4 regions of the Streptomyces sp. NPDC013457 genome follow, and region 3 is predicted to be linked to each of the others. Evidence: riboswitches for the same ligand, from Rfam matches in the RefSeq annotation. Region 3 holds a riboswitch; each other region holds the start of a gene.
What was found. Region 3 has a riboswitch for cobalamin ahead of ACF1G2_RS14300 (ribonucleoside-diphosphate reductase subunit alpha). Riboswitches for the same ligand answer to the same signal wherever they lie in the genome.
Positions count from the first base shown of each region.

Region 1 (4,551 bases), on a different contig from region 3:
GCCTTCGAGGCGGTCGCGCCAGAGTTCGAGCGCGGCGGCGCTGCGGGTCGTGCCGAGCTCGGCGGCGAGCGCGGGCACGGACGGGTCGGAGAGCGTGCACACCACGTCGTTGTCGGCGGGCAGCCGCTTGCGGGTGACGCCGCTGGCGACCATCTGCGCGTCGCAGAGGATGGGCGCGCCGGCGCGCAGGGCGGCGCGGGCGCGGGAGACGACCTCGGGCGAGTACGCGAGGTCGCGGACGAGGTCGACCATGCCGCAGGCGTGGATCATGCGCACCGCGACCTGGCTGACGTCGGCGGGCAGACCCGCCAGATCCGCTTCGGCGCGGATCGTGGCAAAGGACTGGCGGTAGATCTCCGCGCCGTCCTTCTCGTAGTCGAACATCCTGTTGCTCTCGCTCATCTCGTTGGGGTGCGGGCCGCCGCGACGGCGTGGGGAAGGTCTGTACGGGGGGTGGCGCGGCCGTCCACGAGGTAGTGGCCGTCGGCGGTGGCGACGACGTCGACCCAGGCGCGGCCCTGCGGGTGGCCGCACCGCCGCTCGCACCCGGAGAAGTGGACGGGGAGACCGCCGCGGCCGGGGGTGGCGTCGGCGCGCACGTCCGCGAGGGACTTGGCGCAGCCGGGGCGCCCGGTGCAGGCGCCGACGCCGGCCCAGGGGTCGGCGGGTCGGGTGATGAGGCCGGCCGCGTCGAGCTCCGGCAGCCGCTCGTGGGAGGCCCCGACGACGACGGCGCCACGCCAGGGTGTGAGCCGTACCTCGTCGGCGGGCAGCAGCGCCCGCAGCTGGGCGGCGGTCAGCCGCCCGAGGGGCGCGAGCACGTGCAGCGCGCGCCCGCCGAGTGCCCCGGGCACGGGCGGCGCGCGGTGCGGCAGCGGCGGTGCGGGGGTGACGGGGCGGGCGTCGACCCCGGCCCGCGCGAGCGCGGCGGCGAGGTCGAGGAGGCCGGTCCCGGCGTTCGGCGCGCCGGCCTCTCCGGCCCCGGGGGCGCCTGGGCCGGCCTCCCCGGCGCCGGGGGCGCCCGTCGGCCCGACGCTTGGCAGCCCGTTCGGGCCGGCGTCGTCGGTGGCTTCCGCTTCCGGCGCCCCGGAGCGCGGCAGTTCCTTCACGCGCCACGCGCCGTTTCCGGCGTTCTGTGCGGCGCGCAGGAACGCGTCGGCCGCGGCGAGCGCCGCTCGCGGCGCGTCGGCGCCTGCGACGCGGAACGTCTGTCCGCCGACGCACAGCAGGGCGTCGCCGGCGCGCAGCGCCGGGCCGACGCAGCCGCTCGCCGTGGATCCGGCGGGCAACGGGCTCCCGCCCGTCCTGGCTCCGGTGTCGCCGGACGATGCGCTCCCGCCCGTCCTGGCTCCGCCGCCCGACGGGCTCCCGCCCGACCCCCGGTCGGTGTCCGGCCGGGCGCCTCCTGCGATCAAGGTCACATCCGCGCCGAGCCCCGCCACGTCGCCGCGGCCGTCGTCCAGGGCGAAGAGGAAGCGGCCCGAGAGGGCCGCCGCCCAGGGGGTCGCGCACAGCAGCGCGTCCAGCTCGCGGGCCCACAACTGGGCGTCCGCGTGGCCGAGTCCGTCCAGTCCGGCCGCCGGGGAGGCGACGATGTTGCGGACCCGTTCGTGGGTGGTCGAGGGGAGAAGGCCCGCCTCCGCCAGGCGGTCCGCCAGTTCCGCGCCGCAGCCTTCGCCGAGCCCCCGCAGCTCCACGTTCCCCCGGGACGTGACCGTCACCCGTCCGTCGCCCAGGGACTCCGCCGCCGACGCCAGGACCTCGACCTGACGAGACGTCAACAATCCGGCGGGCAGGCGCAGTCGGGCCAGGCGGCCGTCGTCGGCGGGGTGCAGTCGGAGCGCCCCGGGGCAGGCGTCGCCACGGTCCCGTATGAGAGGTTCGCCCTGGTTGGGCGCAGGGGGCGTGGTGGGCGGCATGGCGGCGAGCATACCCACGTGAATCCGGGTGACCCCCCGGGCCGCCGAGCGCACGATCTACTATGCAGATCGGCATGGGGTCCCAGGACCCCGGGGAGGAAGCCCGGTGAGAATCCGGCGCGGTCCCGCCACTGTGAGCCGGGCCCCGGAAGGGGCCGGGTGAGTCAGGAACTCCTGCCGTCCACACGACCACCCGGGGCGCGGACAACCCCGAGGAAGGCCTGCGCACGCATGCGAATTCTGTTGCTGTCGCACTCCGACACCGACCTGCTCAGCGCCCGCGCGGCCGGCGGCCCCGTCGCGTACCGGTTCGCCAACCCCTCCCGCCTCGCCCTGGACGACCTGCCCGGGCTCCTGGACGGCGCCGACCTCGTTCTCGTACGCCTCCTCGGCGGTCTGCGCGCCTGGGAGGACGGCCTGGACGCCCTGCGGGCGACGGAGAAGCCGCTGGTCGTGCTCTCCGGGGAACAGGCTCCCGACGCCCAGCTGATGGAGGCCTCCACCGTCCCCGTGGGCGTCGCCACCGAGGCCCACGCCTACCTCGCGCACGGCGGTCCGGCCAACCTGGAGCAGCTGGCCCGGTTCCTCTCCGACACCGTGCTGCTCACCGGTCACGGCTTCGACGCCCCCGCCGCCGCGCCCACCTGGGGCCCGCTGGAGCGGGAGGCGCGCGCCACCGACGGCCCGACCGTCGCCGTGCTCTACTACCGCGCCCACCACATGAGCGGGAACACCGCCTTCGTCGACGCGCTCTGCGCGGCGGTCGAGGACGCGGGCGCCCGGGCCCTGCCGCTGTACGTCGCCTCCCTGCGCGCCCCCGAGCCGGAGCTGCTCGACACCCTTCGTACGGCCGACGCGATCGTCACCACCGTCCTCGCTGCCGGCGGCACCAAGCCCGCCGAGGCGCAGGCGGGCGGGGACGAGGACGCCTGGGACGCGGGCGCGCTCGCCGCCCTCGACGTGCCGATCCTGCAGGCGCTCTGCCTCACCGGCTCGCGCGCCGCCTGGGAGGAGAACGACGAGGGCCTCTCCCCGCTGGACGCCGCGAGCCAGGTCGCCGTGCCCGAGTTCGACGGCCGGCTCATCACCGTCCCGTTCTCCTTCAAGGAGATCGACGAGGACGGACTTCCGGCGTACGTCGCCGACACCGAGCGCGCCGCTCGCGTCGCCGGGATCGCGGTGCGCCACGCCCGCCTGCGGCACATCCCGAACGCCGAGAAGAGGATCGCGCTGGTCCTCTCCGCGTACCCGACCAAGCACTCCCGGATCGGCAACGCGGTCGGCCTCGACACCCCCGCCTCCGCCGTCGCGCTCCTGCGGCGCCTGCGTGCGGAGGGGTACGACTTCGGCCCGGTCGAGGAGATCCCCGGGCTGGTCTCCGGGGACGGCGACGAGCTGATCTACGCCCTGATCGAGGCGGGCGGCCACGACCAGGACTGGCTGACCGAGGAGCAGCTGGCGAAGAACCCCGTCCGCATCCCGGCCGCCGACTACCGCCGCTGGTACGCGACCCTCCCGGCCGAGCTGCGCGAGGCCGTCGAGGAGCACTGGGGCCCGGCGCCCGGGGAGATGTTCCTCGACCGGTCCCGGAACCCCGAGGGCGACATCGTCCTCGCCGCCCTGCGGCGCGGGAACCTCCTCGTCCTCATCCAGCCGCCGCGCGGCTTCGGCGAGAACCCGATCGCGATCTACCACGACCCCGATCTCCCGCCGTCCCACCACTACCTGGCCGCCTACCGCTGGATCGCGGCGCGCACCGAGGACGGCGGCTTCGGGGCGGACGCGATGGTCCACCTCGGCAAGCACGGCAACCTGGAGTGGCTGCCCGGCAAGAACGCGGGCCTGTCCGCCGCCTGCGGCCCGGACGCGGCGCTCGGCGACATCCCGCTGGTCTACCCGTTCCTGGTCAACGACCCGGGCGAGGGTACGCAGGCCAAGCGCCGCGTGCACGCGACGCTGGTCGACCACCTGGTGCCGCCGATGGCCCGCGCCGACTCGTACGGCGACATCGCGCGCCTGGAGCAGCTGCTCGACGAGTACGCGCAGATCTCCTCCATGGACCCGTCCAAGCTGCCCGCCATCCGCGCGCAGATCTGGACGCTGATCCAGGCGGCCAAGCTCGACCACGACCTGGGCCTGGAGGCCCGCCCGGAGGACGACGGCTTCGACGACTTCCTGCTGCACGTCGACGGCTGGCTGTGCGAGGTCAAGGACGCCCAGATCAGGGACGGTCTGCATGTGCTCGGCGGGGCACCGGCCGGTCCCGAGCGCGTGAACCTGGTGCTCTCGATCCTGCGCGCCCGGCAGATCTGGGGCGGTACGCAGGCGCTGCCGGGTCTCCGTGAGGCCCTGGGCCTCGACGAGTCGGCCGCGACCCGTACCACCGCCGACGAGGCGGAGGCGACGGCGCGCGAGCTGGTCGAGGCGATGGAGGCGGCGGACTGGTCCGTGGAGGCGGTCCCGGCGGTCGCCGCCGCGTACGGTCCCGACGTCCAGGCCGTCCTCCGCTTCGCCTGCGAGCAGGTCGTGCCGCGGCTCGCCGCCACGACCGACGAACTCGCCCACGCCGTGCACGCGTTGAACGGCGGCTTCGTCCCGGCGGGGCCCTCCGGCTCGCCGCTGCGCGGCCTGG
Region 1 covers NZ_JBICBL010000008.1:421,645-426,195, forward strand. The annotation lists gene ACF1G2_RS23760 (precorrin-8X methylmutase) at 1-384, opposite strand, end outside; gene ACF1G2_RS23765 (cobalamin biosynthesis protein CobG) at 399-1,931, opposite strand; cobalamin riboswitch at 1,975-2,114, shown strand; gene cobN (cobaltochelatase subunit CobN) at 2,151-4,551, shown strand, end outside.
Region 1: it holds a riboswitch for cobalamin, as region 3 does, so the genes downstream of both, cobN (cobaltochelatase subunit CobN) here and ACF1G2_RS14300 (ribonucleoside-diphosphate reductase subunit alpha) in region 3, are expected to answer to the same signal.

Region 2 (4,551 bases), on a different contig from region 3:
GCGGTCGACAGTGGGGCCGGGGTGCTGTTCGTCGTCAAGAACTACACCGGTGACGTGCTCAACTTCGAGATGGCCGCCGAACTCGCGGAGGACGAGGGCATCCAGATCGCGAAGGTGCTCGTCGACGACGACGTGGCGGTGACGGACAGTCTGTACACGGCCGGCCGGCGCGGGACGGGGGCGACCCTCTTCGTGGAGAAGATCGCCGGTGCCGCCGCCGAGGAGGGTGCGCCGCTGGAGCGGGTGGAGGCGGTCGCCCGCCGGGTGAACGAACGGTCGCGGAGTTTCGGTGTGGCGCTGAGCGCCTGCACCACACCCGCCAAGGGCAGTCCGACTTTCGAACTACCGCCAGGTGAGCTGGAGTTGGGGATCGGCATCCACGGGGAGCCCGGACGGGAGCGACGGCCCATGATGACCTCGGGCGAGATCGCGGACGTCGCCGTCGACGCCGTCCTGGAGGACCTGCGGCCGTCCGGTCCCGTCCTCGCCCTCGTGAACGGGATGGGCGCCACGCCGCTGCTCGAACTGTACGGTTTCAACGCCGAGGTCCAGCGCGTGCTGGCCGAGCGCGGGGTGCCCGTCGCCCGCACGCTGGTCGGCAACTACGTGACCTCGCTCGACATGGCCGGCTGCTCGGTGACGCTCTGTCAGGCCGACGAGGAGCTGCTCCGGCTCTGGGACGCGCCCGTGCAGACGCCGGCGCTGCGCTGGGGGCGGTGAGCGGGGATGACCGAACCGGACGATTTCGACGCCGCGTTCTTCCGTCGCTGGCTGACCGGGGCGGCGGCGGTCGTCGACCGTGAGGCGGAGCGTCTCACCGAGCTCGACTCGGCGATCGGCGACGCGGACCACGGCGCCAATCTGAAGCGGGGGTTCGCCGCCGTGAGGGACATCCTGGAGAAGGATCCGCCCGAGACTCCGGGGGCCGTACTCGTGGCCGCGGGGCGGCAGTTGATCTCCACGGTCGGGGGTGCGTCGGGGCCGCTGTACGGGACGCTGCTGCGGCGGACCGGCAAGGCGCTCGGGAATGCCGCATCGGTGACACGGGAGGACCTGGCCGCGGCCCTGGCCGCCGGGGTCGCCGCCGTCGCACAGCTCGGCGGGGCCCAGGTCGGGGACAAGACCATGCTCGACGCGCTCACCCCCGCGGCCGAGGCGCTCGGCGACTCCTTCGCCGCGGCCCGGGACGCGGCCGAGCGCGGGGCGCTCGCGACCGTACCGCTCCGGGCGCGCAAGGGCAGGGCGAGCTATCTGGGCGAACGCTCCGTCGGGCATCAGGACCCCGGGGCCACCTCGTCGGCCCTGCTGATCGCCGCGCTCGCGGAGGTGGCCGCCGCATGACCGGCCGGCAGGGCACGGTGGGCATCGTTCTCGTCTCGCACAGCGCGGCCGTCGCCGACGCCGTCGCCGCCCTGGCCCGGGGGCTCGCGGGCGGTGGGGCGACCGCTCCCGTCGCCGCGGCCGGAGGCACGCCCGACGGCGGTCTCGGCACGAGTTCCGAGCGGATCGTCGAGGCGGCGAACGCGGTCGACGGGGGCGCCGGAGTGGCCATCCTCGTCGACCTCGGCAGCGCCGTCCTGACCGTCAAGGCGCTGCTCGCCGAGGAGGACGAGCTTCCGGACGGCTCACGGCTCGTCGACGCCCCGTTCGTCGAGGGCGCCGTCGCCGCGCTCGTCACGGCGAGCGCCGGCGGGGACCTGGACGCGGTGGCGGCGGCGGCCTCGGAGGCGTACGCGTACCGGAAGGAGTGAGGCGGGGGCGTGGGAGGCGTGCGCAGGGGCGACAGGGGTGCGTGGGGCGCGCGGGAGATCCGTCACACACCGTCCGCGACGCCTCCCGTGTTGTGATGTACCTGGTCAACCCACTAATGTCACAGCGCCTTGGTGTACGGGAAACCGGTGCGGTACCGGTGCGGCCCTCGCCACTGTGATCGGGAAGTCCGGCTCCATCCCTCCGGGGAAGCCACTGGACCGCCGCGGGAGACCGCGGGGGTGTGGGAAGGCGGAGCCGCGGCGGCATGACCCGTCAGCCAGGAGACCGGCCAAGGTGCGTTGTCCATCCACGAGGTGCTGGAGAGGGTCTCCCAACCATGCATATAGCCGAGGGGTATCTGCCCCCTGTGCACGCGGCCGCCTGGGGCGTCGCGTCCGCTCCCTTCGTCGTCCACGGTGTCCGCGCCCTGACCCGTGAGGTCAAGGCCAACCCCGAGTCCACCCTGTTGCTCGGTGCGTCCGGTGCGTTCACCTTCGTTCTGTCCGCGCTCAAGATCCCGTCGGTGACCGGCAGTTGCTCGCACCCGACCGGTACGGGCCTTGGCGCGATCCTGTTCCGGCCGCCGGTGATGGCGGTCCTGGGCACGATCACCCTGCTGTTCCAGGCGCTGCTGCTCGCCCACGGCGGGCTCACCACGCTCGGTGCCAACGTCTTCTCGATGGCGATCGTCGGGCCGTGGGCCGGTTTCGCCACGTACTGGCTGCTTCGCCGCTTCGACGTCCCGCTCATGGTGAGCGTGTTCTTCGGCGCGTTCGTCGCCGACCTGTCGACGTACTGCGTGACCAGCGTCCAGCTCGCGCTGGCGTTCCCGGACCCGGGCAGCGGTGTGCTCGGCGCGCTGGCCAAGTTCGGTGGAATCTTCGCCGTCACACAGCTGCCGCTCGCCGTCAGCGAGGGCCTGCTGACGGTGCTGGTCATGCGGCTGCTCACGCAGTCCAGCAAGGCGGACCTGACCCGCCTCGGGGTGCTGCTCCCGTCCCGGAAGAAGAACGAGAACGCGGAGGCGAGCGCCTGATGAGCCGGAACGCGAAGATCAACGCACTGCTGCTGCTCGTCGTCGGAGCGCTGGCCGTCCTCCCGCTGGTCCTGGGACTGGGCGACCACAAGGAGGAGCCGTTCACCGGCGCCGACGGTGAGGCAGAGACGGCGATCACGGAGATCGACCCGGACTACGAGCCGTGGTTCTCCCCACTGTACGAACCCCCGTCCGGCGAGATCGAGTCGGCGCTCTTCTCCCTGCAGGCTGCGCTCGGCGCCGGAGTGCTCGCCTACTACTTCGGCCTGCACAAGGGGCGCAGGCAGGGCGAGGCCCGCGCGCTCGCGAAGTCGCCGACGTCCGTGCCCGAGCCTGCTTCGGCGCCGGTGTCCACGGCCACGTCCACGGCCGGCGACGAGTAGCCGCCGGTGCTGCCGATCGACGCGGCGGCGCACAGCAGTCGCTGGCGCCGCCGTCACCCGTGCGAGAAAGCGGCGCTCGGCTTCGGTCTGACGCTCTGCGCGGTGTGCCTTCCGCCGTGGCCGGGTGCCGTGCTGGTCGCGGCGGCCACCCTGGCCGTCCTTCTCGGGCCGGCCGGGGTGCCGGTGCGCCAGCTGTGGCGCGCGTTCCGCATCCCGCTGGGCTTCTGTGTGACGGGAGCGGTCCCGCTGCTCTTCGAGGTGGGCGGGGACCGGGGCCTGGTGGCGCTCGCGCACGACGGGCCCGTGCACGCGGGCGAGTTGCTGCTGCGGACCTCGTCGGCGTCGCTGGGCGTGCTGCTGTTCGCCTTCACGACGCCCGTCTCGGACGTGCTGCCCCGGCTGGTGCGGGCCGGTGTGCCGGCGCCCGTGGTGGACGTGGCGCTGGTGATGTACCGGATCAGCTTCCTTCTTCTGGATGCGATGTCCAAGATCCGGCAGGCGCAGGCGGCCCGGCTCGGGCTGACCACGCGGGCGGCGACCTGGCGTTCCCTCGCCGGGCTCGGCGCCACGGCCTTCGTGCGCGCCTTCGACCGGGCGCAGCGCCTGCAGACGGGCCTGGCCGGCCGGGGTTACGACGGCACGTTGCGGGTCCTGGTGCCCGAGGCCGCGGTCTCGGGCCGCTTCCTGGCGTCGACGGCCGGCCTGCTCGCCGGTCTCGTCGCCCTCACCCTCGTACTGGAAAGGTCCCTGCCGTGAGTCCTGCACCACCTGTCGTGGAACTGGTGAAGGCCACGTTCGCGTACGAGGACGGGCCCGTCGTCCTCGACGGCATCGACTTCGCCGTGCCGGAAGGCCGGGCCATGGCCCTCCTCGGCCGCAACGGCGGCGGCAAGACGACGATGCTGCGGCTGCTGAGCGGAGGGCTGCGCTGCGGGAGCGGCGCGCTCCGGCTGGACGGCGAGGACGTCTCGTACGACCGGAAGGGGCTGACCCGGCTCCGTACGACGGTGCAGCTGGTCGTCCAGGACCCGGACGACCAGCTCTTCGCCGCGTCGGTCGGGCAGGACGTCTCGTTCGGCCCCATGAACCTGGGGCTGCCGGAGGGGGAGGTACGGCTCCGGGTCCGCGAGGCGCTGGAGGCGCTGGACATCGTGGCGCTGGAGGACCGGCCGACCCATCTGCTCTCGTACGGACAGCGCAAACGGGCCGCGATCGCGGGCGCCGTGGCGATGCGGCCCCGCGTCCTCATCATGGACGAGCCGACGGCCGGGCTCGATCCGCACGGGCAGGAGCGGCTCCTGGAGGTGCTCGCCCGGCTGCGGGACTCGGGAACGACGGTCGTGATGGCGACCCACGACGTCGATCTGGCGCTGCGCTGGG
Region 2 covers NZ_JBICBL010000006.1:335,444-339,994, forward strand. The annotation lists gene dhaK (dihydroxyacetone kinase subunit DhaK) at 1-720, shown strand, start outside; gene dhaL (dihydroxyacetone kinase subunit DhaL) at 727-1,341, shown strand; gene ACF1G2_RS18735 (PTS-dependent dihydroxyacetone kinase phosphotransferase subunit DhaM) at 1,338-1,751, shown strand; cobalamin riboswitch at 1,837-2,061, shown strand; gene ACF1G2_RS18740 (energy-coupling factor ABC transporter permease) at 2,090-2,788, shown strand; gene ACF1G2_RS18745 (energy-coupling factor ABC transporter substrate-binding protein) at 2,788-3,171, shown strand; gene cbiQ (cobalt ECF transporter T component CbiQ) at 3,178-3,927, shown strand; gene ACF1G2_RS18755 (energy-coupling factor ABC transporter ATP-binding protein) at 3,924-4,551, shown strand, end outside.
Region 2: it holds a riboswitch for cobalamin, as region 3 does, so the genes downstream of both, ACF1G2_RS18740 (energy-coupling factor ABC transporter permease) here and ACF1G2_RS14300 (ribonucleoside-diphosphate reductase subunit alpha) in region 3, are expected to answer to the same signal.

Region 3 (4,551 bases):
ACGCCGGGCGTCCTCACCGGTGTTGTCACGGAGCTCCAGGAACTCCTCGATGTCCGCGTGCCAGGTCTCCAGGTAGACCGCGGCCGCGCCCTTGCGCCGTCCGCCCTGGTTCACGGCCGCCACCGAGGCGTCCAGCGTCTTCAGGAACGGCACGATGCCGTTGGAGTGCCCGTTGGTGCCGCGGATCAGCGAACCGCGGGCGCGGATGCGGGAGTACGACAGGCCGATGCCGCCCGCGTGCTTCGAGAGCCGCGCGACCTGGTGGTACCGGTCGTAGATGGAGTCCAGCTCGTCCAGCGGGGAGTCGAGGAGGTAGCAGGACGACATCTGCGGGTGGCGGGTGCCGGAGTTGAAGAGCGTGGGGGAGGAGGGCAGGTAGTCGAGCCGGCTCATCAGCCCGTACAGCGCGGCGACCTCGTCGAGCGCGCGGGTGGAGTCGTCCTCGGCGAGGCCGCAGGCGACGCGCAGCATGAAGTGCTGCGGGGTCTCGATCACCTGGCGGGTGATCGGGTGACGGAGCAGATAGCGCGAGTAGAGGGTCCGCAGACCGAAGTAGCCGAAGCGGTCGTCCGCGTCCGCGTCGATGAGCGCGTCGAGCCGCTCGGAGTGCCGCCGGACGAACTCGGCCGTACGGTCGGCGATCAGGCCCTCGCGGTGACCGACGGTGACGGACGCCGAGAAGGTGACCGAGCCCTGCGAGGCCGCCTCGTCGGCGATCGTGATCGTGAGCAGCCGGGCGGCGAGCCGCGAGTACGCCGGGTCCTCGGCGATCAGACCCGCCGCCGCCTCCGTGGCCAGCTCGCGCAGCTCCGCCTCGTCCGAACCGGCGTTGCGGCCGCGCAGCGCGGCGGCGGCGACCTTGCCGGGGTCGGTGTCGGTGAGGTCGGCGGTGAGGTCGGTCAGGGTCCGCAGAAGCACGGTCCCGGGTCCGTCGCTCTCGTTGCCGTCGCTCTCGATCGCTGCGGCCGGATCGGCGGGCGCGATGGTCACGTGGGGCTCTCCCTCGCTCGGCTCGGGGCCGGCGGAGGGAGGCGGGCGGCGGCCGCACCCGTGGACAGGGGAGGGCCGCGCCACGGCCCACTCCGCGAGGCCCGGACGTCTGTGGCACCCGGAACGGAAGGACCGGGCGCGCCGTCCGCAGGTCTTCGGACTCGGTCCGCGTGCGCAAGCATGCAGAAACCACACCGTTGCGGGACAGTTCCGGATTTCCACCGGATTCCCCTGTGAGGACAGCGAGCATGAGCATACATGTGGGGGGCGCTCCTCGAAGCACCCCCCACATGTTGTGTCGTTGGGGAGTCAGAGCTCCAGGGCATAGGTGAGCAGGGGGTCCATGTCGGGCACGGGTGTCCAGTCCCGGCCGGGCGTGCGGACGAAGCCCATCCGCTCGTATATCCGGTGCGCCGAGGCCATCCGGGGCTGCGTCGAGAGCACCACGCGACGGCATCCCCCGGTCTCCCGCGCCCGCTCCACACACGCCCGTACGAGCGCCTCGCCGACGCCCCGGCCCCGCGCCTCCTTCGCCACGGCGAGCATCCGGAACTCGGCCTCGCCCTCACCCGCGATGTCGGCCCACTCCTCGCCGCCCCGGGCGAAGGTCACCCCGCCGAGCACGGTGCCCGAGCGGTCCACCGCCACCAGCACCTCCGCCTCCGCGACCCGCCGGGGCACGTCCCGCAGCAGGTGGAGGTAGTCGTCCTCCTCGCCGAAGTCGAGGTGTCCGTCGTCGAGGTAGGCGCGCGCGGTGATGTCGCCGAGGGCCTCGTGCTCCTCGGGCCGTACCGCCCTGATGGTGAAGTCCATGGAGGGCAGTCTGCCTCGGGGGTACGGCGAAGGGCCCGGGGATTTCCTCGCGGAGACCCCGGGCCCTTCGCCGTACCGGAACGGTCAGTGACCGGCGCCGACCTTGGGCAGCGGCTTCACGCCCGCGTCGCCCGCGTCCGCCGTGTAGTCCGACGGAGAGGTCTCGTCGACGCCCTCGGGCGCCTTCACGGCCTTCAGGACGAAGGTCAGGACGACGGTGACGATCACGTTGATCACGAAGGCGGTGAGACCGATGTAGCCGATCTCGCCGATGCCCGGAATCTCGGCGGACGAGCCGCCGAAGTGCTTCTGGGTCGGGCTCGCCACGCCGTACGCCGCCGCCGTGCCGTAGACCATGCCGACGGCCCAGCCGGCGAGCAGTGCCCAGCGGTGGAACCAGCGGGTGAACAGACCGCCGACCAGCGCGGGGAGGGTCTGCAGGATCCAGATGCCGCCGAGCAGCTGGAAGTTGATCGCGACCGTCTTGTCCATGGTGAGGACGAAGGCGAGCGCGCCGACCTTGACGAGCAGCGACACCAGCTTGGAGACCTTGGTCTCCTGCTCGGGCGTGGCGTCCGGCTTCAGGAAGTCCTTGTAGATGTTGCGGGTGAAGAGGTTGGCGGCGGCGATCGACATGATCGCGGCCGGCACCAGCGCGCCGATGCCGATGGCGGCGAAGGCGACGCCCGCGAACCAGTCCGGGAACATGTTCTCGAAGAGCTGCGGGATCGCGAGCTGGCCGTTGGAGACCTTGACCCCGGCGGCGATCGCCATGAAGCCGAGCAGGGCCAGCAGGCCCAGCATCAGCGAGTAGAGCGGCAGGATCGTGGTGTTGCGGCGGATCACGTCACGGCTGCGCGAGGAGAGCGTCGCCGTGATCGAGTGCGGGTACATGAAGAGCGCGAGCGCCGAGCCGAGCGCCAGCGTCGCGTAGCCCCACTGGCCCATCTCGCCGGGCACCAGCGCACCGCGCGGCTTGTCGGTCGCCGGGTTGATCGTCGCGTACGCCTCGCCGGCCTTGGCGAAGATCTCGTCGAAGCCGCCGAGCTTGATCGGGATGTAGATGATCGCCACCGCGATGACGATGTAGATCAGGGTGTCCTTGACGAAGGCGATGAGCGCCGGGGCGCGCAGACCCGAGGAGTACGTGTACGCCGCGAGGACGCCGAAGGCGATGAGCAGCGGCAGGTCCTTGACGAACCAGTGCGTGGTCTCGCCGCCGCCCACGCCCATCACGTCCAGGACGGCCTGGATGCCGACGAGCTGGAGCGCGATGTACGGCATGGTCGCGAGGATGCCGGTGACGGCGACCGCGAGCGAGAGGCCCTTGGAGCCGAAGCGGCCGCGGACGAAGTCCGAGGTCGTCACGTACCCGTGCTTGTGCGACACCGACCAGAGGCGCGGCAGGAAGGTGAAGATCAGCGGGTAGACCAGGATCGTGTACGGCACGGCGAAGAAGCCGGCCGCGCCCGCCGCGTAGATCGCCGCGGGGACGGCGACGAAGGTGTACGCGGTGTAGAGGTCGCCGCCGAGGAGGAACCAGGTCACCCAGGTGCCGAACGAGCGGCCGCCGAGGCCCCATTCGTCGAGGCTGTTCTCGTTCTCGGCTCTGCGCCAGCGCGAGGCCAGGAATCCCATGACCGTGACGGCCAGGAAGAAGAAGATGAAGACGGCGAGTGCGACGCCGTTCACGCCGTCCTTCACTGCGACGCACCTTCCTTACGGGCGCGCTGGTCACGCTGCCACAGCTTGTAGGCGACCATGGTGAGCGCGGTCGAGATCAGCACCCAGGCCATCTGGTACCAGTAGAAGAACGGGATGCCGGCGAAGGTCGGCTCGACCTTCGCGTACGAGCTCACCCAGAGCATCGCCACGAACGGCGCGATCAGACAGAGCGCGACCACCACGCGGATGGGTGTGACGACCGGTTGTTTCCCTTGTGTCACTTCGGACATACGGCGACTCCGTCCCCTCGCTGAACACCATGGATCGCATGGATCATGCGTAATGCGCGTGAAATCTAGGGGACTGTTTCGCTCCATGGAACCCCCGTCCGAATAGCGGACGGGTGTCGATCTGTGCGGCCCGGCGGACACGACGATGCCCCGACACTCCTCACGGATGTGCCGGGGCATCGGTTCACGCCGAAGTGGCGCGTTCCGCTCAGCCGTTGGGGCGCTGGAGCCGGGCCACGAACTTGTACCGGTCGCCTCGGTAGACCGAGCGCACCCACTCGACCGGCTCGCCCTGGGCGTCCAGCGAGTGGCGGGAGAGCATCAGCATCGGCAGGCCCACGTCCGTGCCGAGCAGGCCGGCCTCGCGCGGGGTCGCCAGCGAGGTCTCGATGGTCTCCTCGGCCTCGGCGAGGTGCACGTCGTACACCTCGGCCAGCGCGGTGTAGAGCGAGGTGTACTTCACCAGGGAACGGCGCAGCGCCGGGAAGCGCTTGGCCGAGAGGTGCGTGGTCTCGATGGCCATCGGCTCACCGCTCGCGAGCCGCAGCCGCTCGATCCGCAGCACGCGTCCGCCGGGCGAGATGTCGAGCAGTCCGGCGAGGGTGTCGTCGGCCGTCACGTACCCGATGTCGAGCAGCTGCGAGGTGGGCTCGAGCCCCTGCGCCCGCATGTCCTCGGTGTACGAGGTGAGCTGGAGCGCCTGCGAGACCTTGGGCTTGGCGACGAACGTGCCCTTGCCCTGGATCCTTTCCAGGCGGCCCTCGACGACCAGCTCCTGCAGGGCCTGGCGCAC
Region 3 covers NZ_JBICBL010000004.1:544,818-549,368, reverse strand. The annotation lists gene ACF1G2_RS14300 (ribonucleoside-diphosphate reductase subunit alpha) at 1-990, opposite strand, end outside; cobalamin riboswitch at 1,119-1,253, opposite strand; gene ACF1G2_RS14295 (GNAT family N-acetyltransferase) at 1,300-1,803, opposite strand; gene mctP (monocarboxylate uptake permease MctP) at 1,888-3,507, opposite strand; gene ACF1G2_RS14285 (DUF3311 domain-containing protein) at 3,504-3,758, opposite strand; gene ACF1G2_RS14280 (GntR family transcriptional regulator) at 3,967-4,551, opposite strand, start outside.

Region 4 (4,551 bases), on a different contig from region 3:
AGCGGTGCGGCGCCCCCTCCGGCCCGGAGCCGACGACGACCGCTACAGATCGAGTTGGAACTCGTACGCCACGTGCGTCGGCAGGTAGCCGAGCCCGTCGTTGACGTGCCGCATGTACGGGTTGTTGTCGGCGGTGTCGGTGAGCAGGCCGCCGAGTCCGGGGTGGCGCTCGCGGGCTTGGAGGATCGCGGCGGCCTTCATCCAGCGGGCCAGGCCGTGGCCCCGGTGGCCGGGCAGGACGGCCGTGCCGTAGTGCTGGGCGTCCCCGGTTCCGCTGCCGGGGACCACGAGTTCGGTGAAGCCGACGACGGAACCGTCCGACCGGTCGACGGCGGCGACGGTGTGCAGGATCTCCCCGCGCGCCGCGACGGCCGCGGCCGCCGCCCGCATCCGTTCGGCGTCCCAGACCACCGTGCCGTAGTCGACGGCGCCCATCGGCATGTCGTCCATCGCCCGGCGCGACGCCACGTAGGTGTCGGCGAGCTCGTCCGGCACCATCCCTTCCCAGGCCGTCAACCGGTAGCCCGCGTGCGGGGCTTCGGCGATCGAGGTCAGGGCGGGGAGGTCCGCGTCGGCCAGGGCGAGCCGGGCGTACGTCAGGGTCAGGGCGACCCGGAACCCACGGGCAGCCAGGAAGGCCTGGCCGGAAGTGCCGTCCTCGGCCTGGGCGACGACGCTGCGCCGGCCGTCCGCACGGGCTGCCGCCACGGCCGCCGCGAGCAGTTGGGAGCCGGCCTGCCTGCGCCGCTCGGCAGGATGGATCTGAAGGTCGAGCTCGGCGAGATGACGCTGGCCCTCCCTGGTGAACAGGCGGAGGAAGGCGGACCCGACGGGTCGGCCGTCGGCCTCCGAGGCCAGCCAGGCCAGACGGCGGCTGGAGGAGGACTCTTCGGGGTCGGTCAGGGCGGTGATCCGGACGGACAAGCTGTCTCCGTGGCTGGGTTCGGTACGGCGTGGCTGTCCGGGAAGAGTACTGACGGCACGTCACCGCGGCGACGGCGGGGCTCACTCCTGGCTATGAGTTGCGGATCTGCCGTCGGGCGTCGCGGGTCCGGGTGCGGAACGTGCGGCGGTAGGTGTCCGGCGGGACGCCGACCGTCCGGGCGAAATGGCGGCGCAGGGTGGTGGCGGTACCCATGCCGGTCGCCGTCGCGATCGTGTCGACGGTGTCGTCGGTGGTCTCCAGCAACTCCTGCGCATGCCGGATGCGTTGCGTGAGCAGCCACTGCAGGGGAGTGGTGCCGGTGACCGCTTTGAAATGGCGGCCCAGGTGCCGCGAGCTCATCCCGGCCTGACGGGCCAGGTCCTCCACGGTGAGTGCCCGGTCGAGGCGCTGCAGCACCCAGGGGAGCAGGCCGGCCAGCGGGTGGTTGCCGGGGGCGGGTACGGGAGTGGTCACGAACTGGGCCTGGCCCCCGTCACGGTGCGGAGGGACGACCAGGCGCCGGGCGATCGTGTTGGCGACGGCCGAGCCGTGGTCGAGGCGTACCAGGTGCAGACACAGGTCCATGGCGGCGGCCTTGCCTGCGGAGGTGAGCACGCTGCCGTTGTCCACGTAGAGGACGTCGGGATCCACCGTGACCTGGGGGTGGCGTCTGATCAGCTCCTCGGTGTGCGCCCAGTGCGTGGTCGCGACCCGGTCGTCCAGGAGGCCGGCGGCGGCGAGGACGAAGGCGCCCGTGCACAGTGAGGCCACACGGGCGCCCGCCTCGTGGGCCGCTCGCACGGCGTCGACCAGCTCGGCCGGCGGGTCCTGGTCGACGTCGGCCCAGCCGGGGACGATCACGGTGTCGGCTCGCGTGAGGTGGTCGAGCCCGTGGTCGGGATCCAGCCGGAACCGGCCGACCCGGACGGCGCTCGGTCCGCAGAGCGCGACGTCGTACCAGGGGTCGACGATGTGGGTCAGATCGGCACCGAAGACCTCGATCGCCAGGGACAGTTCGAAGTGGAGCATGCCGTCGGTGAGGGCCAGGGCAACGGTGGTCACGTCCGGAAGTGTACGGGTCATGTCGTTCCAGACACTCGTGTGAAGGCCCGCTCCGCGCAAGGATCCTCATGACGGAGCGCGGCGGATCACACGGATCCGCGGCACGGCACTCGGCGCGGAGGAGCGGGTTCATGGGATCGGGGCAGCTGGTGGCGGTGTTCGGCGCGTACGGGCACACAGGTCGTTTCGTGGTGGCGGAGCTGGTGGAGCGGGGCTTCGTCCCCGTGCTGTCCGGCCGTGACACGGGCAGGCTCAAGACGCTGGCGGACGAGTCCGGTCTGGACGCACGCCCCGCGACGGTGGACGACCCGGAATCGCTCGACCGCGCGCTGGCCGGTACGGCCGCCGTCGTCAACTGCGCCGGGCCCTTCGCCTCGACGACCGCCCCCGTGATCGAGGCGGCCCTCCGGGCCGGCATCCCGTACCTGGACGTGGCCGCCGAGCTGGAGGCCAACATCGACACCTTCGCCCACTACGCCGACCGGGCGCGCGACGCCGGCGCGGTGGTCGTTCCCGCGATGGCCTTCTTCGGCGGCCTCGGCGACCTGCTCGCCACCGCCGCCATGAGCGACTGGAGCGAGGCCGACGAGGTGCACATCGCCTACGGCCTGAGCAGCTGGCACCCCACCGCGGGGACGCGGCTCTCGGGCGCGGTCTCCCGGGAGCGGCGCGGTGAGCGACGCCTGCGCTACACCGGCGGTCAGTGGGAGTACCGCACCGACGCCCCGCCCACCCTCACCTGGCCCTTCCCGCAGCCGATGGGCCCCCGGCCCGTGATCGGGGAGTTCACGATGGCCGACGTCGTGACCGTGCCCACCCACCTCTCCGTCCCGGAGGTCACGACCTACATGACGGCCAACGCCGTCCAGGACATCGCGGCCCCCGGCACACCGGCGCCGGCCGCCGCCGACGAGAGCGGGCGGTCCGACCAGACCTTCCTCGTCGACGCGGTCGTACGGCTCGGCGGCGCCGAGCGCCGCGCGGTGGCCCACGGACAGGACATCTACGCCGTCACGGCGCCCCTCGTCGTCGAAGCCCTCGAACGCGTGCTCACCGGCCGCACCCGCACCGTCGGCGTCGCCGCCGCGGGCGAGATCTTCGACGCCGCCGACTTCCTGCGCGCCCTCTCCCCGCACCTGGTGTTCGAACTGCACCCGTAGCGAAGCGACTTCGACCCGTCCGGCCCTGGCGCCCGACCGACGTGAACCGACCGGAGCGGACCCACGACCACGACCGGACAGGCGACCGCGGCGCCGCGCGTCAGGACCGGCCGGGGAGCTCCGCGTCGAGCGCGGGCACGGGGCGCGGGGTCCCGTCGGCATCGATCGCGACGAAGGTGAGGAGTCCGGTGGCGACCTCGGTGGTGGGGCCGGAGCTGTTCCAGCGCTCGGCCGTGACGCGGACGCCGACGGTCATGGACGTCCGGCCCGCGCGTTCCAGTCCGGCTTCCACGCTGAGCAGGTCCCCGGCCCGTACCGGCGCGAGGAAGGTCATCCGGTCGACGGACACGGTGACGGCGGGCCCGTCGGCATGCCGCCCGGCGGCGGCCGCGGCGGCGTCGTCGATGAGCTTCATCATCACGCCGCCGTGGATGGTGCCGTACAGATTGGTGTCGTGGTCGCTCATGATGTGAGCGAGGACCACCCGGGAGTCGTCCGGGGTCTTCGTACGGGCAGGGCTGGTGACGGTGCGATCGGCCACGTCAACTCTCCTTCGCGAGTCGCGGCAGGGCAGTTCCCCGCGCCGGGGACACGGCGCGCGGGCAGCCGGCAGGTCTTCGGACTCGCGGGCACGCCCTCCTCGCGGAGGACTCCTACTGACCGTCGCTTCCCAGGCCCGTCCCGGACCCAGTGCTCATGACGGCGGTCGTTCCCGCTCACCGCTGCGGGGCAGTCCCGGATTCCCACCGGGTTCCCTCTTACGACGCATCCCGCCTGGCGGACGGGGCGAACCAGCTGCCCGGCCAGCGTACGGCAGGGACGTCACGCCCTCCGGCGAGGGCGTGGCCCCAGGCCACGCCCCCTCCTCGGCGCGTCAGGTCAACTGCGCGGTCAGGCGCGGCGTGCGCGGCGGCGCCGTGCGCCGGTCGCCGGTCTTCTCGAAGGCCGCGGCGAGGGCCAGCAGGGCGTTGTCGTCGTAGGCGCGGCCCGCGAAGGTCAGCCCGACGGGCATGCCGGTGTCCGTCATGGTGCCCATGGGCACGGTGACGGTCGGGATGCCGAGGTGGCGGGGGACCAGGTTGCCGTTGGCGACCCAGACGCCGTTGCGCCAGCCGAGGTCGGCGGACGCCGCGTCGACGTCCATGTCCGCGGGGCCCACGTCGGCCACCGCGGGGAAGACCACCGCGTCCAGGCCCAGTCCGTCCATCCACAGCTCCAGGTCGACGCGGCGCGTCTCCTCCAGTCCGCGCAGCCCCTGCTCGAGGAGCGGCATGTCGGCGAGGGACGCGTACGGGCGCTCGCGCACGAAGCGGGGGTAGTCGCCGATCGTGTCGTCGAAGCCGTCGTACCGGTCGGGCAGTTCGCCCTCCTGCTTGGGCCAGATGCGGTCGCCGTCGACGTCGG
Region 4 covers NZ_JBICBL010000001.1:1,199,896-1,204,446, reverse strand. The annotation lists gene ACF1G2_RS05465 (GNAT family N-acetyltransferase) at 43-924, opposite strand; gene ACF1G2_RS05460 (helix-turn-helix domain-containing protein) at 1,016-1,987, opposite strand; gene ACF1G2_RS05455 (saccharopine dehydrogenase family protein) at 2,119-3,147, shown strand; gene ACF1G2_RS05450 (acyl-CoA thioesterase) at 3,248-3,688, opposite strand; cobalamin riboswitch at 3,738-3,958, opposite strand; gene ACF1G2_RS05445 (amidase) at 4,022-4,551, opposite strand, start outside.
Region 4: it holds a riboswitch for cobalamin, as region 3 does, so the genes downstream of both, ACF1G2_RS05450 (acyl-CoA thioesterase) here and ACF1G2_RS14300 (ribonucleoside-diphosphate reductase subunit alpha) in region 3, are expected to answer to the same signal.